Regions from separate parts of the Janthinobacterium sp. SUN100 genome, predicted to be linked through region 2. Evidence: predicted binding sites of a transcription regulator. Region 2 holds the regulator's gene; each other region holds the start of a gene.

Region 1 (5,909 bases), on a different contig from region 2:
GCCATTGATCTTGCTCAACAAGGGCTTGATCGGGGCCCAGCCTTTCGCTTCGATAGCCGATTCATCCATCCAGGAACGGTAAAAATCGCTGACCTGGCGCGCGGAGGCATCGGCCTGCGGCGCCGCCGCCAGGCCTTCGACGAGGGCGATGATGCGCTCGTTGGTGGCATTGGCGAGGATGGCGAACGAACCCCAGCTGCTGCGGTCGGCGGGAATCTCCGTGCCGCGCAGCCAGTCGCCATTCACGTAGTCATAGAAGTCGTCGCCGGGCAAGGCAGCGGGGACGGCGGCGCCAGCGACATCGGCGGCGGCCGGCTGGCCGTGCGCCCGGGCGGGCAAGCCGGTCAGCGAAACGCCGGCCAGGGCGAGGACGATGGCGGCCTGGACTGGCGTCCGGGACCAGGAAAAACGCAAACCGTGCATGGCGATCCTTTCGATGGAATAGTCAAAATCATAGCCTGTTTCCCATGCAAAAAGCATCCCGGAACTTTTTTGCATGCGGACAAAAAATCGGCCTATAGTTTTACGACCCCGTGCCGCGTGTACGCCAAGGAGATTGCCATGCAACTGGAAGCGCTGTTCCAGCAACCCCACGCCCTGCCTGCCGCCCCGAAGATCGTCGATGAACTGGTGCGCAGTTTCGACAACCCCGCCATCGCCACCGAAGACATCGCGCGCCAGCTGGGAGCGGACCCGGCCTTGAGCGCCAAGCTGCTGCGGCTGGCCAATTCAGCCTATTACCACGTCTCGCGCAGCATCGGCACGGTGGAAGACGCCGTGCTGATGCTCGGTTTTGTTACCGTGCGTACCCTCGTCATCAGCTCGGGCCTGGTCAGCGGCTTCAAGGCCGTGCCCGGCCTGAACCTGCCGCAATTCTGGCGCTACAGCCTGCACAGCGCCGTGTCGGCCCGCTGGATCGCCAGGCAGACGGGCGACAACCAGGACCTGGCGTTCACCATCGGCATGATGCATGCGATCGGACAACTGGTGATCCATGCCGCCATGCCCGAGCAAGCCATGCAGCTCGACAAGATCGCGCCACCGCTCGATGCGCGCCGGCTCGACGCGGAGCGGGTCTCGCTGGGCTATAACTATGCGCAGGTGGGCGCCGAACTGGCGCGCCGCTGGAAGTTCCCCGGCGCCTTTGCCGACGCCATCGCCGCCTTTCCCGACCCGCTGGCCAAGGCGCCGCTGAACCGCCTGGCCGCCATCATCCACCTGGCCGCCTGGCGCGCCCGCATCGATGAAAACGCCCTGAGCAATGAAGAAATCATCGCCTGCTACCCCGGCAACGTGGCCGAAGCACTCGGTTTGCCGCCCTCGGTACTGGTCGACAAGATGCCGCCGCCAGCCGAACTGAGCGCGGGATTGGAAGAACTCGTCAAATAAATCCCCCACCGCCGGCATCGCCGACCCTGCATCCATGCGGGTTTACGGGCGATTCCGGCGGATCGCCAAAATTATCCAAATTATTTTCACTTTTTTTTCAAAAACACCCTCAAGTTCCCGTTAAGCACGCCGTTAATCTAGACAAGCGGTAATCCATTCACTAGTTACGGGTGTGCTCATGACCTCCAACGACGTTCTTTCGATGTATGAAAATATTGCAGGAATGACCAATAAAATGGTCGTGGCCGCACGTTCGAGCGACTGGAATGACTTGGATGCCCTGGAAAACCAGTGCGCCAGCGCCGCCAGCACGGTCATGACGGGCAAGGTGCCCGCCCAGGCCGGCGCCTCGCGTCTGCGCAAGATCGACTTGCTCAAGCAAATCCTGGCAAACGACCGCGAAATCCGCACCATCACGGAACCGTGGATGACGCAACTGCCGAACGCCATGCAAGGTTCGCGCGTCCGCATGTAAGCCATATTGCAGCACCAGAAACGACAAAAGCACCCGCGGGTGCTTTTTTTACGTCTGCCGCCTTGCCGGGGAGCGCGCCATCTGTGGCGCTCGGGAAACAAGGAGGGGGAATTTGGAAGGCGAGCCCCAGGTATCTCCTGGCGTCGCCTCGCTGCCGGTTGCATCCGGCGTTCGCGAGCACATCGTCGGCATCGCGAACCGCTTCCAGACCCAGGCGTTTATGCAACGCTACACCTGTTTGCCGCGCCACACTATCGTTGGTGACTGCGCCAGGCTGGGGCTGTTTTGTCGTAGAGCAAGTCCACTGAATTAATCATATCACCATATTTAAGAAACAGGCAACACGCGATACAAGCATTTTTCTGTCTTTTTTCAATATCTTTTTTTATATCAAATTCCGGCACCGCCTTGTCGCAGCCATTGCAACATCATCAACGCGAGAACGGCTCCGGTTCCGGCTCGTCCGCCGCCCCCTCCTCCACCGCCTCCGTCAGCACGGGCGCCTCCTTCTTCTTGCGGCCGAATGGCTTGCGCAGCAAGACCCAGTATTTCGACGGCGCGCCCGGCCCCGCCGCCTGCTTGCGCTTGCGCACGACATACACGATGAGGGCCGTCAACAGCAGGAAGGCCAGGCTGCCGATACCCAGCCACAGCAAACCGTTGCCGCCCGCCTTCTTCTCGGCTGCGGGTGCCGCGTGCAGGGGCTTGGGCTTGGCATGCGGCGCCTGCGCCGCGGCCGGCGCAGCAGCCGGCGCAGCGGCGGCGACAGCGGTGGCAGGCTGAGCCAGCGCCTGTTGCAAGGCGCCGATCTTGCCTTCCAATTCGCCGAGCTTGTCATTCAGGGCCGCGTTTTTCTCATCCAGCGCCACGCACGCTTGCGCCTGCTCAATATTGGCTTGCGGCGCGCAAGCGGCGACGGGCGCCGTGGCGCGGCGCAACGGCGCCGGACGCAGTGCGGTAGCGGCCTGCGTGGGCGGCGTGGGCGCGGCGGGCGGCGGCACGAACATGCGCGCCGGGCGCACCAGACCCTCGGCGCGCGCGCGGGCCGCCAAGGCGGCGGCATCGGGCGACGGTGCGGCGGACACGGCGCGCGGCAATGGCAACGGTTGCGGCACCGGCACCGGCACAGGCGCGGGCGCGGGCGTCGGAACGGCGGGCCTGGTTGGCGCGCTGACAGGGGCGACGGCGGCGGGCGGGGCCGGCGTCAGCCACAAGGTGCCCAGGCGCACGACGGCGCCATTGCCACTGCCCAGCAATAAATACAAATGCACGTGGCCTGCCTGGATCGCTTGCCGCGTTGTCACGCGCACATAGTGGCGCCCACCGCGTTCCAGCGGGCTGATGGTCAAGGTTTGCAGGGCCGGATCCATGCCGATGCCGCCGCCGCGGTACACATCGGACGAGGCCAGGCGCACGGCCACGCCGCTCGCTTCCTCGGGCGCCAGGGCCGTCAGTTCTATCTCGGCCAGCAAGGGCTGGCCCACGTGCGACAGCACGGCCATGTCACCCAGTTCGGCCGCCATGACGGGCGGCAAGGCCAGGCTGGCGGCGGCGCACGCGATCAGGGACCAACGGGGAAAGATGCTGCTCTGCATGGACTGATCGCTTTGATAACAGGATAGGAAGGGGAACTCGCCTGTCTTTAACGGCAGGAAATCGCAAAAATATAGATGGGTCAGGGCAAAAATGATGCAATACAGCATCATCCTGTGCTTTTTTGACGCCTGGAGTACACTCGATCCACTTCCATCGATGAAAGGGATGCCATGAGTAGCAGAATCGAACGCGACAGTTTCGGCCCGATCGACGTACCCGCCGACCGGCTGTGGGGAGCGCAAACGCAGCGCTCGCTCGAGCACTTCCATATCTCCACGGAAAAGATGCCGCCCGAACTGATCGCCGCCCTGGCCACCGTCAAGCGCGCGGCCGCCCACGTCAACCTGGACCTGGGTCTGTTGGATGGAAAGAAAGCCATCGCCATCACGCAGGCGGCCGACGAAGTACTGGCCGGCAAGCACGAAGCGGAATTCCCGCTGGCCGTCTGGCAGACGGGTTCTGGCACGCAAAGCAATATGAACATGAATGAAGTGCTGGCCAACCGCGGCTCCGAGCTGATCGGCGGCTTGCGGGGCGAGGGACGCCTGCTGCACCCGAACGACGACGTCAACCTGGGCCAGTCCTCGAACGACATCTTCCCCACCGCCATCCACGTGGCCGCCGCCCTAGCCGTCGCCAACACGGTCTTGCCGCCGCTGCGCCAGCTGCGCGCCACGCTGGACGCGAAGGCCACGGAATTTGCCGACATCGTCAAGATCGGCCGCACCCACTTGCAGGATGCGACGCCGCTGACCCTGGGCCAGGAATTTTCCGGCTACGTGGCGCAGCTGGACTTTGCCGAGCACATCATCACGGCATCGTTGCCGCCGCTGCTGCAGCTGGCCGCCGGCGGCACGGCCGTGGGCACGGGATTGAATGCCCACGTGGAATTTGCCGGCCGCATCGCGACGGAACTGGCGCGCCTGACGGGCCAGCCGTTCGAGACGGCCAGCAACAAGTTTGCCGCGCTGGCCGCCCACGACGCGCTGGTGGCCGCCCATGGCGCGCTGAAAACCCTGGCCACGGCTCTGATGAAAATCGCCAACGACGTGCGCTGGATGGCATCCGGCCCCCGTTCCGGCCTCGGTGAAATCACCATCCCCGAAAACGAGCCGGGCAGCTCCATCATGCCGGGCAAGGTCAACCCCACGCAGTGCGAAGCGCTGACCATGCTGTGCTGCCAGGTATTCGGCAACGATGTCGCCATCACGGTGGGCGGCGCCTCGGGCAATTTCGAGCTGAACGTCTTCAAGCCCTTGATTGCGCACAACTTCCTGCAAAGCGCGCGCCTGCTGGGCGACGGCATGCGCAGCTTCGACGAGCATTGCGCGCACGGCATCGCGCCGAACCGCGAGCGCATCGCCGAACTGATGGAGCGCTCCCTGATGCTGGTCACGGCGCTGGCGCCGCACATCGGCTACGACAAGGCGGCGCAAATCGCCAAGCAGGCCCAGCATGAAGGCACGACCCTGAAGGAAGCGGCGCTGGCCCTGGGCTTTGTGACGGAAGAGCAATTCAGTGCGTGGATCGTGCCCCTGGACATGACGCGGCCCAACAAAAGTTAAGGCTCAGCCTGCATTCCTCCTGGCTTCATGTAAACTATGACCTTAGTTGACACCGTCATTAAGTGTTTAAAACACATCGTTGCAATAAGGGATACAATGCAAAAAGTAAGCTTTGATTTAACATCCGAGTTCGTCGAGCTGAACCAGCTGCTGAAGCTGGTCGGCCTGTGCGACAGCGGTGGCGCAGGCAAGGTCATGGTCGATAGCGGCGTGGTGAAGGTCGATGGCAAGAAGGAATTGCGCAAGACCGCCAAGATCCGCGCCGGCCAGGTCGTCAGCGTGGGCGATATCCGTATCACGGTCGTCGCTCCCGCCTGACCCCGGCATGGGGCGCGAAAGCAGCCCCATGCGTCCAGCCGGCGCCCTGCCAGCCGGCTGCCTGGATCAAGCTGCAAACACGTCGTTATTGTCAGATAAATATCGATTGCAGAAGGGAAGCGCCATGGACCATCCCGAACAAGGTACGCGCAGCCAGGAACGCCTGATCGGCGACTTGCGCCAGGTAATAGAAAACGCGGAAGAATTGCTGCGTAACACAGACAAATACACCAGCAGCCTGTACCAGAGCGCGCGCGCCAGGCTGGAACTGGCCCTCGTCGCGGCCACGGCCGAACTCGCCCGCTTCGAAGAAGAGCAAGTCACGCGCATGATGGATGCCACCCTGGCCGCGAATGCCCTGTACCGCGATCAGACGGGCGAAGCGCGCCTGCTGCGGGCCTTCGAATAACCCCTCACGCCGTCAACACCGCATGCGCCAGCCACTGGCGCAAGTGCGCGGCCAGGTCGAATGCCGGGTCCAGCTCGAACGCCGCATCGAGCGCGGCGCCAAACGTCTGCCCCTGCCTTAACGCCAGCAAGGCGGCATGCGCAGCCGCATCCTGTAG
Region 2 (5,909 bases):
CAGAAGGACGCGCCATCGGCAGCGCCGGCGATGGCCAGACGGTGCAGGTGCGCACGCAGAGCGGCCAGCAGATCAGCGGCGTGGCGCGGGCTGGCGGCCTGGTGGAGGTGGCGTTTTAAACACGGATGGACAGCGATATTGTGGTCTGGCGCACTAAAGTTTCGGCAAAAGGTGCCGATAATGACACATATCCCGGAGTTTTTTGACTTCGACCAGACGAGGATCACGCTGTGAAAATTACCGACAACACCATTAAAAGCAATCCCGGCCTGCCGGTGGCGCCCGCGAGTACTTCCGGCGCCCGGAATGCCGAGAAAGCCCAGGCAACACCGACAACGTCGGACAATGTACGCCTGTCGCCGCAAGGACAGGCATTAGCGGCCAGTGCAACTGCCGGCAGCGGCGCCGTGTTCGACACGAAGAAAGTCGAACGCATCAAGCTCGCGATCGCCGACGGCCAGTTCCAGGTCAACTCAGAAAAAGTGGCGGACGGTCTCCTCGACACGGTCAAGGACTTGCTGCACTCACGAAATAGATAGGTTCCCTCATGCAATCAGTGACTCCGTTTTCCAGCCTGCGCGACGAGCAACAGCTCATGACCACATTGCTGGCATTGATGAAAGAAGAACAGCGGCATCTGGTTGCGGCTGACATCGATGCAATCACGGAGCTCACGGCGCGCAAGACGGCACTGGTAGGACAATTGAGCCAGCTGGCGGCGCAACGCCACCAGGCGCTGGCGGCAGCCGGTTTCACGGCGGCCGAAGCGGGCATGGAAGACTGGCTGGTCGGCGCCAATGAAGCCGACGCGGCGCCCCTGTGGAAAGCCCTGCTCGAGACGACGCGCGAAGCCAAGGAGCAAAACCGCCTGAACAGCCTGCTCGTCAACAAGCACATGCTGCACACGCAAGGCGCCCTGAACGCCATGCGCCCCCCGGCCCAGAGCGGCAATTTCTACGGCCCCAGCGGCCAACCGACGACGAACACGGCCAGCCGGCGGGTCGTCATCGGCTGATCCCCCCTAGTTAACAGCAATTCCCCGGCAAGGCGCAGCCGCCTTGCCCTTCAGCCGTGCGCGGGACGCCCCGCATGCTGGCGGTATTTCGCCACGATGGCTTGCGCCCTGGCGCTAGCGGCCGCCTGCTGCTCCGGCGTCAGTTCCGCCTGCAGCCAGTGCCAGTATTCGTCCTGGTATGGGTTGGTGACGCCGGGCGCGAGGATATCGTCGTAGACCTGGCGCAGCGCCAGCAGGTAGCCATACGCTTGCGGCGCATCCTTGCGCACCACATCGCCATCGCGCAGGTAGGCCATCATCAGGGTAGCCACGCTGGTCAATTCCGCCTCGTCCGCCTGCGCCGTCAGCTGGGCGATGGCTTGCCGCTTCCACGCCTGCACCAGCGGATCGTCGGGACGATTGCGCAGCGCGCTGCGGTCGCCGAACGGCCCTTCCGACAGGAAGATGGTCGCCGCGCCGGGCACGCCCGCCCTGGCGGCAGTCGCCAGGTAGCCGAGGCGGTCCTCGCGCTGCCGCTGCGTCAGGCCCGCGCACAGCTGCTGCTGCGCGGCTTTTTCCTCTGCCGTCATCTCGCGCCCCAGCTCGAATTCCAGCCCCGGCAGGCGCCCTTCCTGCTGGAAGACGATGCAATCGTCGAGCAGGTTATACGCCGCATACGCGTCTTCCGGCTTGCCGCTGGCCGCCAGGCGCGCGAGCTGCTGCGCCAGGGTGACGGGCATCGGCGCGGCATCGGCGACCGGGCTGGCATCGATATTCAGATACGATTCCAGGCTGCGTCCCGCCGGCGCGCCAGGGGCGGAGGCGACAGCGTCCGGCGCGCCGCCGTCGGGAGCGGGCCAGTACGCGAGCGCCAGCGCTGCCGCGATGGCGGCGGCGATGGCCATGCCGGTGAATTTGACGTTCATGGTGAGGAAGCGCGTGGGTGGGAAACGCACGTTACCACAGGCGCGCGGCGGCGGGCCGCACGCCTCCGCACGCTCAGCCGCCGGCCTTTTTCGGCTGGTGGCCCAGCTTGACCAGCGCAGCCAGGATGGCGTCGACATGGTCGCCCTGCACTTCGATCACGCCATCCTTGACGGTGCCGCCCGAGCCGCACTGCGTGCGCAACTGCTTGCCCAGCAGGGCCAGCGCGATGGCGTCCAGCGGCAAGCCCTTGACCACGGTGACGCTCTTGCCGCCTCGGCCCTTGGTCTGGCGCGAGACGCGCACCACGCCATCGCCCGCAGGCGCAGCCTTCGCTTGCGCCTTGCATGCGCACTGCGCCAGCGGCTGGCGGCAGGCGGGACACATGCGGCCCGTTTCAGTGGAATAGACGAGACCGCCCAGGGAGCTGCTTTTCATGAGGAAACGATAAAAGAGGAAAAAAGCGCGATTGTACCAAGCGGCGGCCCGCAGTTGACGAGCGTCAATTGGCCGGCGCAGGCGCCACGGGCGCCGTCGGCACTTCCGTCACCGTTTCGGGGATGCCCGACAAAATCGTCACGGCGACCCGGCGGTTGCGCGCGCGCCCTTCCGGCGTGGCGTTCGGCGCCACGGGGATATTGTCCGCGTGGCCCACGGCCGTCAGGCGCGACGCCTTGACGCCGCTGGCGATGAACAGGCGCACCACGGCGCTGGCGCGCGCGGCCGACAATTCCCAGTTCGAGGCAAAGGTCGAATTGCTGATCGGCTGCACATCCGTATGCCCTTCCACCTGCACATCGTGCGTGTCGTCCTTGAGCAGCACGGCCACGGCGCGCAAGGCCTGGTCCGATTCGGCCGTCAAGCCCGCCGCGCCCGGATCGAACAGCACGCTGGCATTGATTTCCACGCTCACGCCGCGGCTCGTCTGCGTGACCCGCACCTTGCCTTCCTTGACCAGCGGCGCCAGGGTCGACGTCAGGTCCTGCGCCAGGCGCGTCATGTGTTCGCGCTCGCGGCGGATGGCTTCCGTGCGGCGTTTCAGGGCGGGGTTCGGCAGTGGAATCGCCTGCGGCGCTTCCATGATGATGGGCGGCGCGCCCTTTTCCAGGCTGAAGGCCTGGCCGATGGCATTCTGGAAGACGCGGTATTTGCCTTCGTTGACTTGCGAAATCGCATACATGACGACGAAGAAGGCGAACAGCAGGGTAATGAAGTCGGCGTACGAGATCAGCCAGCGGTCCTGGTTGTCCGGTTCCTCGTCATACTTCCTGCGCGCGCGCCGCATCATGGTCAATGCTCGTGCAAGAGGCTGGACACGCGCTCTTCGATGATGCGCGTGTGGTCGCCCGTGGCGATGTCGTACAGCACGGCGGCCGTGATTTCATATTGCACCACGCGGCGCGAAACGATGGCCTTGAGTTTATTGGCCACCGGCAGGAACAGCAGATTGGCCAGGCCCACGCCATAGATGGTCGAGACGAAGGCCACGGCGATGCCGCCGCCCAGCTTGCTGGGGTCGGTGAGGTTTTCCATCACGTGGATCAGGCCCAGCACGGCGCCCAGGATGCCGATGGTGGGCGAATAGCCGGCCGCCGATTCCCACACCTTGACGGCCTGGCGCTCGGCCATTTCGTAGGCGGAGATTTCCACGTCGAGCAGCTGGCGCAGCTTGTCGGGCGCGATGCCGTCGACGATCATGCGCAAACCCTTGGCGTTGAAGCGGTCGGCCGTGTTTTCCATCAGGCGTTCGAGCGCCAGCGGGCCGTCGCGGCGCGCCGTCAGGCTCCATTGCCCGATGTCGCGCGCCAGCGCGGCGCGCGTGTCGGACGGCGGCAGGAACACCCAGCGCAGCATTTCCAGGCCGCGGACAAAAGTGCGCAGCCGCGTCTGCAGCAGCACGGCGCCGAAGGTGCCAACGATGACGATGGCAAAGGCGGCCGGCTGCAGCAGGGAGGCCATCTTGCCGCCTTCCAGTGCCTGGCCGACCAGCAGGCCGGCCAGCGCCAGCGCCAGCCCGATTACGCTGGACCAGTCCACGCCAGCTCCCTCAAGGTTGCGCGCAGGCGCGCGACGGCCTGGGTATGCAGCTGCGAGACGCGCGATTCGGATACGCCCATCACCGCGCCGATCTCCTTCAGGTTCAGCTCTTCTTCGTAATACAGGCCCATGAGTATTTTCTCGCGTGGCGGCAGCGCGTCGATGGCATCGATCACGGATTGCCGGAAATCGGTATCGAGCAGGGAACGCAAGGGGTCGCTGTCCTCGTCCACGCAGTGGCGGTCGAGGAAGCTGTCATTGCCGTCCGGGTCATGAAAGTCTTCGTAGTACACGAGCTGGTGGCCGCCGCCGTCGCCCAGCATTTCCTGGTAGTCGGCCAGCGACATTTTCAGCAGCTTCGCCACTTCCGACTCCGTCGGCGGATGGCCGAGGCGCTGCTGCAGGGTGCTCATCGCCTCTTCGATCTTGCGCATGTTCTGGCGCATGCTGCGCGGCAGCCAGTCGCTGGTGCGCAATTCGTCGAGCATGGCGCCGCGGATGCGCAGCACGGCATACGTCTCGAACTGCGCGCCATGCGTCTCTTCATAGCGCGTAATGGCATCGAGCAGGCCGATCATGCCGGCCTGGATCAGGTCATCGACCTCGACCGAAGGCGGCAATTTCGCCTTCATATGGTGCGCCAGACGCTTCACCAGCGGAATGTGCTCCGTCAGCAAATAGTCCTTGTTCGATTTCCCTTTGACCGTGTACATAGGCTGCTTATTGTTTTCTCATCTTATCTGGTGCTGCGGTTCGATTCAGGCGCTGAACTGGTGCGGGCTCCCCGTCTGGTACAAGGTGCCGCCAAGCACCGGCGCCGCCGAACGGGCCAGCCGCTCGGCCAGTCCGCGAAACGCCACCGACGCTCCCGCCAGCGGAAACGCGTCGACCACGCTGCGGCCCAGCCGCGCCGCGCGGTGCAGATACTCGTCGGCAGGCACGGAACCCATCGAAGTCAGCTTCACGGCCAGGTAGCGGCTCGCCGCCTGCGCCATATTATCGTATACCACTTTTGCTTCGGATTCGGAAGCGCCGGTGACGAGAATGCCGAACGGACGGCGTCCCAGTTCCTGGCTCAGGCGCTTGATCAGGCAGTACGCCGCCTTGATCGAGGTGGCGCTGGTCGAGACTTGCACGACGATATCCGACGACGCCATCAGCGGCACGGGGAAGCACGCGCCCTCGTCGGCCACAACGCCGTCGACCAGCACGATGCCGCTCTGGCGCGCCAGCACCTCGAACGTCTTGCCCAGGCGGCGCAGTTCATCCTCGCCCGCATAATCCATGCTGTCCATCAAATGGTTGCGCACGCCGAGGCTGGCCACGCCGAAACCTTGCGGCACCTGGTGGATGACCTGGTTCAAGCCGCATTGCTGGCGCGCCACGTCGCGCAGGCTGGCGCCGTGCGCCAGTCCCAGGCGCGATGCCACGCCATCGCTGCCGCCGCTGGCGTCGAGCAGCAGCACGTCATTGCCGCCGTAGACGAGCGACGCGCCCAGGTTGACCAGCATGGCGCCCTTGTCGTCCTGCGGCGTGGCCGAGAGGAACGTCATGACGCGCGGCTGCGGGCCGGCCAGCATGCGGCGCAAGCCTTCGGCCTGGTCGAAATCGAAATTAGCCAAGGTGCACCCCGCGCGCTTCATTGTTGCGGGCGGCCGCCTGCGCCATCAGGAGCGGCAGTTCGGCGTCGGAAAACTGCGTCGCCGCCGCATCGCGCTTGAGCTTGAAGGCACGGTCGATCAGGTAGCCGCGGTCGGCCAGGTACAGGTCTTCCGGCACGCGCTGGCCGTTCGACACATAAAACAGGTTCAGTTTCTGGCGGATCACCACGTCGAGCACATTGCCGATCGAGGCCGCTTCATCGAGCTTGGTCATGATGCAGCCGGCCAGGCCGCTGCCCTGATACGCGCGCACCACTTCATTCAACGTTTCCTGCGTGGCCGTGGAGTTCAGG
Region 3 (5,909 bases), 1.3 Mb from region 2:
ACCGGGCCGCGCAGCAGGAACGGGCCCTCGACATCGACACCAGCCCGCCCGCGCAAATGATCATCGAGGCCGCCAGCGCCACCGTGGAAGCAGGCGGCAGCCAGGCCTTGCGGCAATTCCTGGGCAAGCTCGAACGCATGCGCGTGTTTGCTGTCGATGCCAAAGGGCAAGAATTGATGGGCCGCACGGTGCATCCCGCCATGCTGGCCAAGGCGCGCGCCATGCTGCAACAAAGCCAGGCCCATCCCGTCGTGCGCGACGTGGCCGGCAGCGACGGCAAGCGCTACCTGCTGTTCCTGCCCTCGTCGGAACGCTTCCGCAATGCCGAGGCGGGCGCCGCGCGCGACACGCTCAACGCCGTCACCCTGAGCGGCCCGCGCGCCATGGGACCCGGTCCACGCCCCAGCGAAGCGGGCGCCCCGCCGCCACGCGGCGAATTCGGCCGCGGCATGCCGCCCGGCCCGCGCATGGACAGCCCCTACCGCACCTTCATTCCCCTGGCCGCCGCCATCGCCGCCAGCCTGCTGTTCGCTTTTTTGCTGGCCTGGTATTTTGCGCGCCCCATCCGCGACCTGCGGCAGGCGTTCGAGGCCGCCTCGCACGGCAACCTGGCGCCGCGCTTCCACGCCAGCGGCAAGCGCGGCGATGAATTGACGGACCTGGGACGCGATTTCGACCGCATGACGGGCCGTTTGCGCAGCCTCATGGACAGCCAGAGGCGCTTGCTGCATGATGTCTCGCATGAGCTGCGCTCGCCGCTGGCGCGCTTGCAGGCCGCCATCGGCCTGGCGCACCAGCAGCCGGAAAAGATGGCCGCCTCGATGCAGCGCATCGAACGCGAAAGCGAGCGCATGGATAAACTAATCGGTGAACTGCTGACCCTGTCGCGGCTGGAAGCGGGCGCCGTGCAAGCGGGCGCGGGGCACGCGCACAGCGAAGACGTCGGCATCGCCGACCTCGTGCACGACATCGTGGACGACGCCCGCTATGAAGCCAGGGCGCGCCTGATGGGCATCGACCTGGCGGTCGACGCGGCCATGGCCGACGCCAGCGTCACGGGCCAGCCCGAACTGCTGGCGCGCGCCGTGGAAAACGTGGTGCGCAATGCTGTCAAGCACAGCCCCGACGGCGGCACGGTCGATGTCGAACTGTCGCGCCAGCATGATTGCCTGCGCATCGCCGTGCTGGACCGGGGGCCTGGCGTGGCCAGCGCCGACCTGGCCCGCATTTTTGAACCGTTCTTCCGCGCCGCCAATACCCAGCACAGCACGGACGGCCATGGCCTGGGCCTGGCCATCGCCCAGCACGTCATCAACGCCCATGGCGGCCGCATCGGGGCCAGCTTGCGCAGCGGTGGCGGACTGTGCGTGGAAATGTTGTTGCCCGTCAAAACGCCAGGCTGACCTGTCGGCGAGCCTGGCGTCTTTTACGCGCGGAAAATGCTGTTACGCCTGCGTATCGATGATGCTGCCCAGGGTGGACGAGGTCGATTTGGCCGGGCTCGTCGCCGTATCGGCGCTGCTGGCCGGCTGAGCATCTTGCTGCGCCGCTTTCTGCGCGGCGGCAGCTTGCAACTGGGCAATTTGCGCCTGCAAGGCCTGGATTTGCTGCGCCAGCTGCTGTTGCAGCTTTTGCGACGCCTCCGTCTGCTCGCCCTTCTGCGACTCCGTCAACTGCTTTTGCGCCGCCGTGATCTGCTTTTGCAGCGCCGCGATCTGCGAACTGCTGCCCGAACTGGCGCTCCCCGCCGCGCTGACCGCGCTGCCTGAACCGATTGCCGCTACCATGATGCCTCCTCAGTGTTTCGATACCAAGGTTAACGGCAAGCATGGGCGCGGATGTAGTGCCGCAGGTGTAAAGGCAGGTAAAGACGGCTGGCGCCCCTCCCTTCACCCCAATCAGGTCTTGGGTAGCGTTACGCCGACCTGGCCCTGGTATTTGCCGCCGCGGTCCTTGTACGACGTTTCGCACACTTCATCGGATTCGAAGAACAGCACTTGCGCCACGCCTTCGTTGGCGTAGATTTTCGCCGGCAGCGGTGTCGTGTTGGAAAACTCCAGGGTCACATAGCCTTCCCATTCCGGTTCGAACGGGGTGACGTTGACGATGATGCCGCAGCGCGCATACGTGCTCTTGCCCAGGCAAATCGTCAGCACATTGCGGGGAATGCGGAAATACTCGACGGTACGGGCCAGCGCGAACGAATTTGGCGGGATGATGCAATAGCCCTTGCCCGACACGTCGACGAAGTTGTTCGCGTCGAAATCCTTCGGGTCGACGATGGTGGTGTTGATGTTGGTAAACAACTTGAACTCGTCGGCGCAACGGATGTCATAGCCATAGCTGGACGTGCCGTAGGAAACGATGCGGTTGCCGTCGCGTTCCTTGACCTGGCCCGGTTCGAACGGCTCGATCATGCCCGTTGTTTCCGCCATGCGGCGTATCCATTTATCGCTTTTAATCGTCATCGCAGGGGTATCTTTCTAGAATATCGGAATGGCTGGGGCCGCACGCCTGCTGCAGGCGTGGCCCGGATGGCAGGATTTTACGCGAAAAACCGCCACTTTTGGCCCTTGCCCGCTGAAAATCCTTGCCAGTCGGCTAGTGTTTAGCCAACAGCGAGGTGATCATCTCGCGCACCACTTGCGCCGTCAGTTCCGGGTTTTCCATGGGAAACAGATGCCCGCCCGGCACCTGGCGGAAAAATTTGCCGACCAGCTTGCGCGTAGCAGTCAAGCCCGCCTGGCGGCATTCCACCGATTCCGTGCCGCCGATAAAACCGATGGGCACTGGAAAACCATCCTTGACGAGGCCGCCGATGTGGTGCGGCAAGCTGCGGTAGACCTGCGTTTCCACTTCGCGCGTAAAGCGCAACTGCACCCCGTCCGGATGCGGCGCCAGGCCGCTGTCGATGTAATCGCGCAAGACTTGCGGCGCCCAGATGGCGAACATGTCCTTGGCGGCAAAATGCTCATACGCGGCTTGCGCATCGGGCCACAGCTTGCGCCGCCGGGCGGAAAAACGGGCGGGAGAGTAACGCTCGCCCAGTGCCGTGTTGCGCGCCAGCCGCACCAGCAAGGCGCGCCAGCCCGCCACCACGGGCGAATCGAGCAAGACCACGCAGCGCACCAGGTCGGGACGCTGCTTGGCCACCATGACGCTGAGCATGCCGCCCAGCGAATGGCCGACGAGGATCACGGGCGCGCTGTAGCGGCGCTCCAGGTCGTCGACATACTCGCGCACCAGCTCGGGCCAGCCCGTGCTGACGGGGTATTCGGGATCGTGCGCATGCATGTCGAGCGCCTGCACGGTGTAATGCTGTCCCAGCAAGCCAAACAGCTTGCGGTAAGTGCCGGCTGGATAACTGTTGGCATGGGCAAAGTGCAGTTGCGGGAGGGTCATCGTGGGTCGGTGCCGGTGAATGCGATAAACAATTGTAATGGCATGCCGGCAAGACGTATCAGAGGAAGGACTCTAATTGCCGGGGCGCATGGGCCATGCCGGGCACGAACGCCGCCAGCACTTCGCCCAGCTCGGCGTTGGAATCCACGACGCAAAAAGCATCGTCGAACGCGTGATGACGGTTCATGGGATTGCGCACGATAATGCATTCCAGTCCGGCCGCATTGGCGGCGCGCAAGCCGCGCGGCGAGTCTTCCACGGCCACGCAGTCGGCGGCGGCCAGGCCAAGGCGCTGCAAACCCAGCTGGTAGCCGTCGGGCGCCGGCTTGCTTTCGCCATACATTTCACGCGTGAGCACGAAATCGAAGTGGCGCAACAAGCCCGTGGCCGCATGGCTGATCCGGAAATGCTGCTCGTAGGCACTGGTGACCACACCCATCGCCACATGCGGGCGCAGCGCCGCCAGCACCTGCCCGATGCCGGGCATGGCCAGCTGGGGCGCCTGGCGCAGGCGTTGCGCAAACAGCACGGTGCGCTCGGCCCGCAGGCGCTCGACCAGCTCGATGGCGTGGCCCTGCCCCAGCAGCACATGCCAGGCGCCGTAGTTATTGTCCAGGAACCAGTCAAAGAATTGCTTCGGCGTCAGGTCTATGCCGTAGGGCAAGAGCAAGTCGCGGTTGCTTTCATAAAACAGCTGCTCGGTGTTGACCAGCACGCCATCGTTGTCCCACAGCACGCCCTGGATGGTTTTCATGGCTTGTTGTCGTTCAGAAACTTACTTGAAGAAAATGTCGTAGGACAACTTGACGATCAGCAGCACCAGCAGCACGAGGAACAGAATGCGCACGAAGGCGGCGCCGCGGCGCACGGCGATCCAGGTGCCCGTCAGGGCGCCCAGGATGTTGCACACAGCCATCGGTGCAGCCACGGCATACACCACGTGACCGGCGGGAATGAAGAAGGCCAGCGCGGCCACGTTGGTGGCGATATTCACCAGTTTCGAGCAAGCCGAGGCGAGGATGAAATCGAAGCCGAAGACGCGGATGAACAGGAAAATCAGGAAACTGCCCGTGCCCGGCCCGAACAGGCCGTCATAGAAGCCGATGGCGCCGCCGATGACGATGGCGAGGATGCGTTCGCGCGGACCGATGGGGCGCGCCTCGCGCGTCGTGCCGAAATCCTTCTTGATGAAGGTGTAGATGGCCATGATGATGATCAACACGAGCACCATGGGGCGCACCACCTGCTGCGGCACATACGACACGGCGGCCGCGCCGATGAAGGACATGACAAAGGCGCTGGCCACGGCCGGCAGCACCAGCAGCCAGGGGATGTGCACCTTGCCGACAAACGAGCGGGCGGCAAACGTGGTGCCGCAGGCGGACGCCAGCTTGTTCGTGCCCAGCAAGGAGGTCGAGGCCATGTTCGGCATCAGGTTGAACAGGGCCGGCAGCTGTATCAGCCCGCCCCCGCCCACGGCGGCATCGATCAGGCCGGCAAAGAAGGCAAATAAACACAGCAGCGAGATGGTCAGCATGATAGGCAATGAGGAATGGGCGACAGCGGCAGTATAGGCGCCATGGATTTTTCCGGATGCAACTTCATATTGCGGAAAACGCAATCAGGCGTAACGCTTGACGGAATGCGCTCCGTGCGGTCTACTGGCCTCTTTTGCCGGGAGTCACGCGATGTCGATGAAACTGATGTGGGAGATCCGCGCCTTTTGCACCGTGGTGGAAAAGCGCAGCTTCATCCACGCGGCGCGCATGCTGGGGCGCTCGCCGTCGGCCGTCACGCGCGCCATCCAGTTCCTCGAAGACGCCATCGGCGCCGAGCTGATCCTGCGCACGCAAAAGCAGTTCACCCTGACGACGGCTGGCGAAACGTATTACGCGTCGGCCAAGCACTTGCTGGAAACACAGGCCGAGGCGGAAGACCAATTGGCGGAATTGAGCAATTCGCCGCAAGGCTGGGTGCGTCTGTCGGCGCCGGAAATCCTGTCGCTGGGCTTTCTGCCGAAAGTGGTGGCGCAATTCTCGCGCGACTACCCGAACGTGTCGGTGGACATCCATTTCTCGGACAAATCCATCGACCCCATCCAGGAAAAGCTGGACTTCGCCATCCGCGGCGCCTTTCCCCAGTCCAGCGAACTGATCGGCTACCCCCTGTGGAATTACCGGCGCTACATGTACGCCTCGCCCGACTATATAGAACGCATGGGCGCGCCCGGGGAACCGGAAGAGCTGGCCGGCCACGACATCATCATGCATTCGGCCCCCCGCATCCTGCGCGACTGGCATTTCGTTTCCGGCGAGCGCAACGTGCGCTACCAGGTGCAGCCCCGTTTCCGCTTCACTTCCGGCATCGCCACCTTCCAGGCGGCCCTGGAAGGCGCTGGCATCGTGCGCCTGGCCAGCTGGCTGGCGGAACCGGCCGTGGCCAACGGCACCCTGCGCAGGGTCTGCACGGCGTACCGGCTGACGTCATCGAAGGAGCTGGACCCCAGC

What was found. Region 2 encodes FliA, which starts transcription of late flagellar genes. Its sites were predicted from a motif close to CTAAAGTTTNNNNNNNNNNNGCCGNTA; they were not measured.
Region 1: a site for FliA is predicted at 1,498-1,524, ahead of O0881_RS24475 (flagellar protein FliT). Genes of this name have one in related genera too.
Region 3: a site for FliA is predicted at 1,818-1,844, ahead of O0881_RS04840 (FlxA-like family protein). Genes of this name have one in related genera too.

The regions. Positions count from the first base shown of each region.
Region 1 covers NZ_JAPUBU010000005.1:350,853-356,761, reverse strand. The annotation lists gene O0881_RS24485 (M13 family metallopeptidase) at 1-423, opposite strand, end outside; gene O0881_RS24480 (HDOD domain-containing protein) at 562-1,389, shown strand; gene O0881_RS24475 (flagellar protein FliT) at 1,613-1,864, shown strand; gene O0881_RS24470 (hypothetical protein) at 2,296-3,459, opposite strand; gene fumC (class II fumarate hydratase) at 3,631-5,025, shown strand; gene O0881_RS24460 (RNA-binding S4 domain-containing protein) at 5,122-5,343, shown strand; gene O0881_RS24455 (hypothetical protein) at 5,468-5,752, shown strand; gene O0881_RS24450 (DUF692 family multinuclear iron-containing protein) at 5,757-5,909, opposite strand, start outside.
Region 2 covers NZ_JAPUBU010000001.1:2,368,523-2,374,431, forward strand. The annotation lists gene flgA (flagellar basal body P-ring formation chaperone FlgA) at 1-119, shown strand, start outside; gene flgM (flagellar biosynthesis anti-sigma factor FlgM) at 231-539, shown strand; gene O0881_RS10475 (flagellar protein FlgN) at 548-1,015, shown strand; gene O0881_RS10480 (hypothetical protein) at 1,066-1,950, opposite strand; gene O0881_RS10485 (translation initiation factor Sui1) at 1,994-2,356, opposite strand; gene motD (flagellar motor protein MotD) at 2,421-3,203, opposite strand; gene O0881_RS10495 (flagellar motor protein) at 3,209-3,955, opposite strand; gene O0881_RS10500 (RNA polymerase sigma factor FliA) at 3,937-4,668, opposite strand; gene O0881_RS10505 (antiactivator of flagellar biosynthesis FleN protein) at 4,714-5,577, opposite strand; gene flhF (flagellar biosynthesis protein FlhF) at 5,570-5,909, opposite strand, start outside.
Region 3 covers NZ_JAPUBU010000001.1:1,114,503-1,120,411, forward strand. The annotation lists gene O0881_RS04835 (ATP-binding protein) at 1-1,403, shown strand, start outside; gene O0881_RS04840 (FlxA-like family protein) at 1,446-1,787, opposite strand; gene dcd (dCTP deaminase) at 1,899-2,468, opposite strand; gene O0881_RS04850 (alpha/beta hydrolase) at 2,602-3,402, opposite strand; gene O0881_RS04855 (HAD family phosphatase) at 3,461-4,156, opposite strand; gene O0881_RS04860 (TSUP family transporter) at 4,178-4,939, opposite strand; gene O0881_RS04865 (LysR family transcriptional regulator) at 5,091-5,909, shown strand, end outside.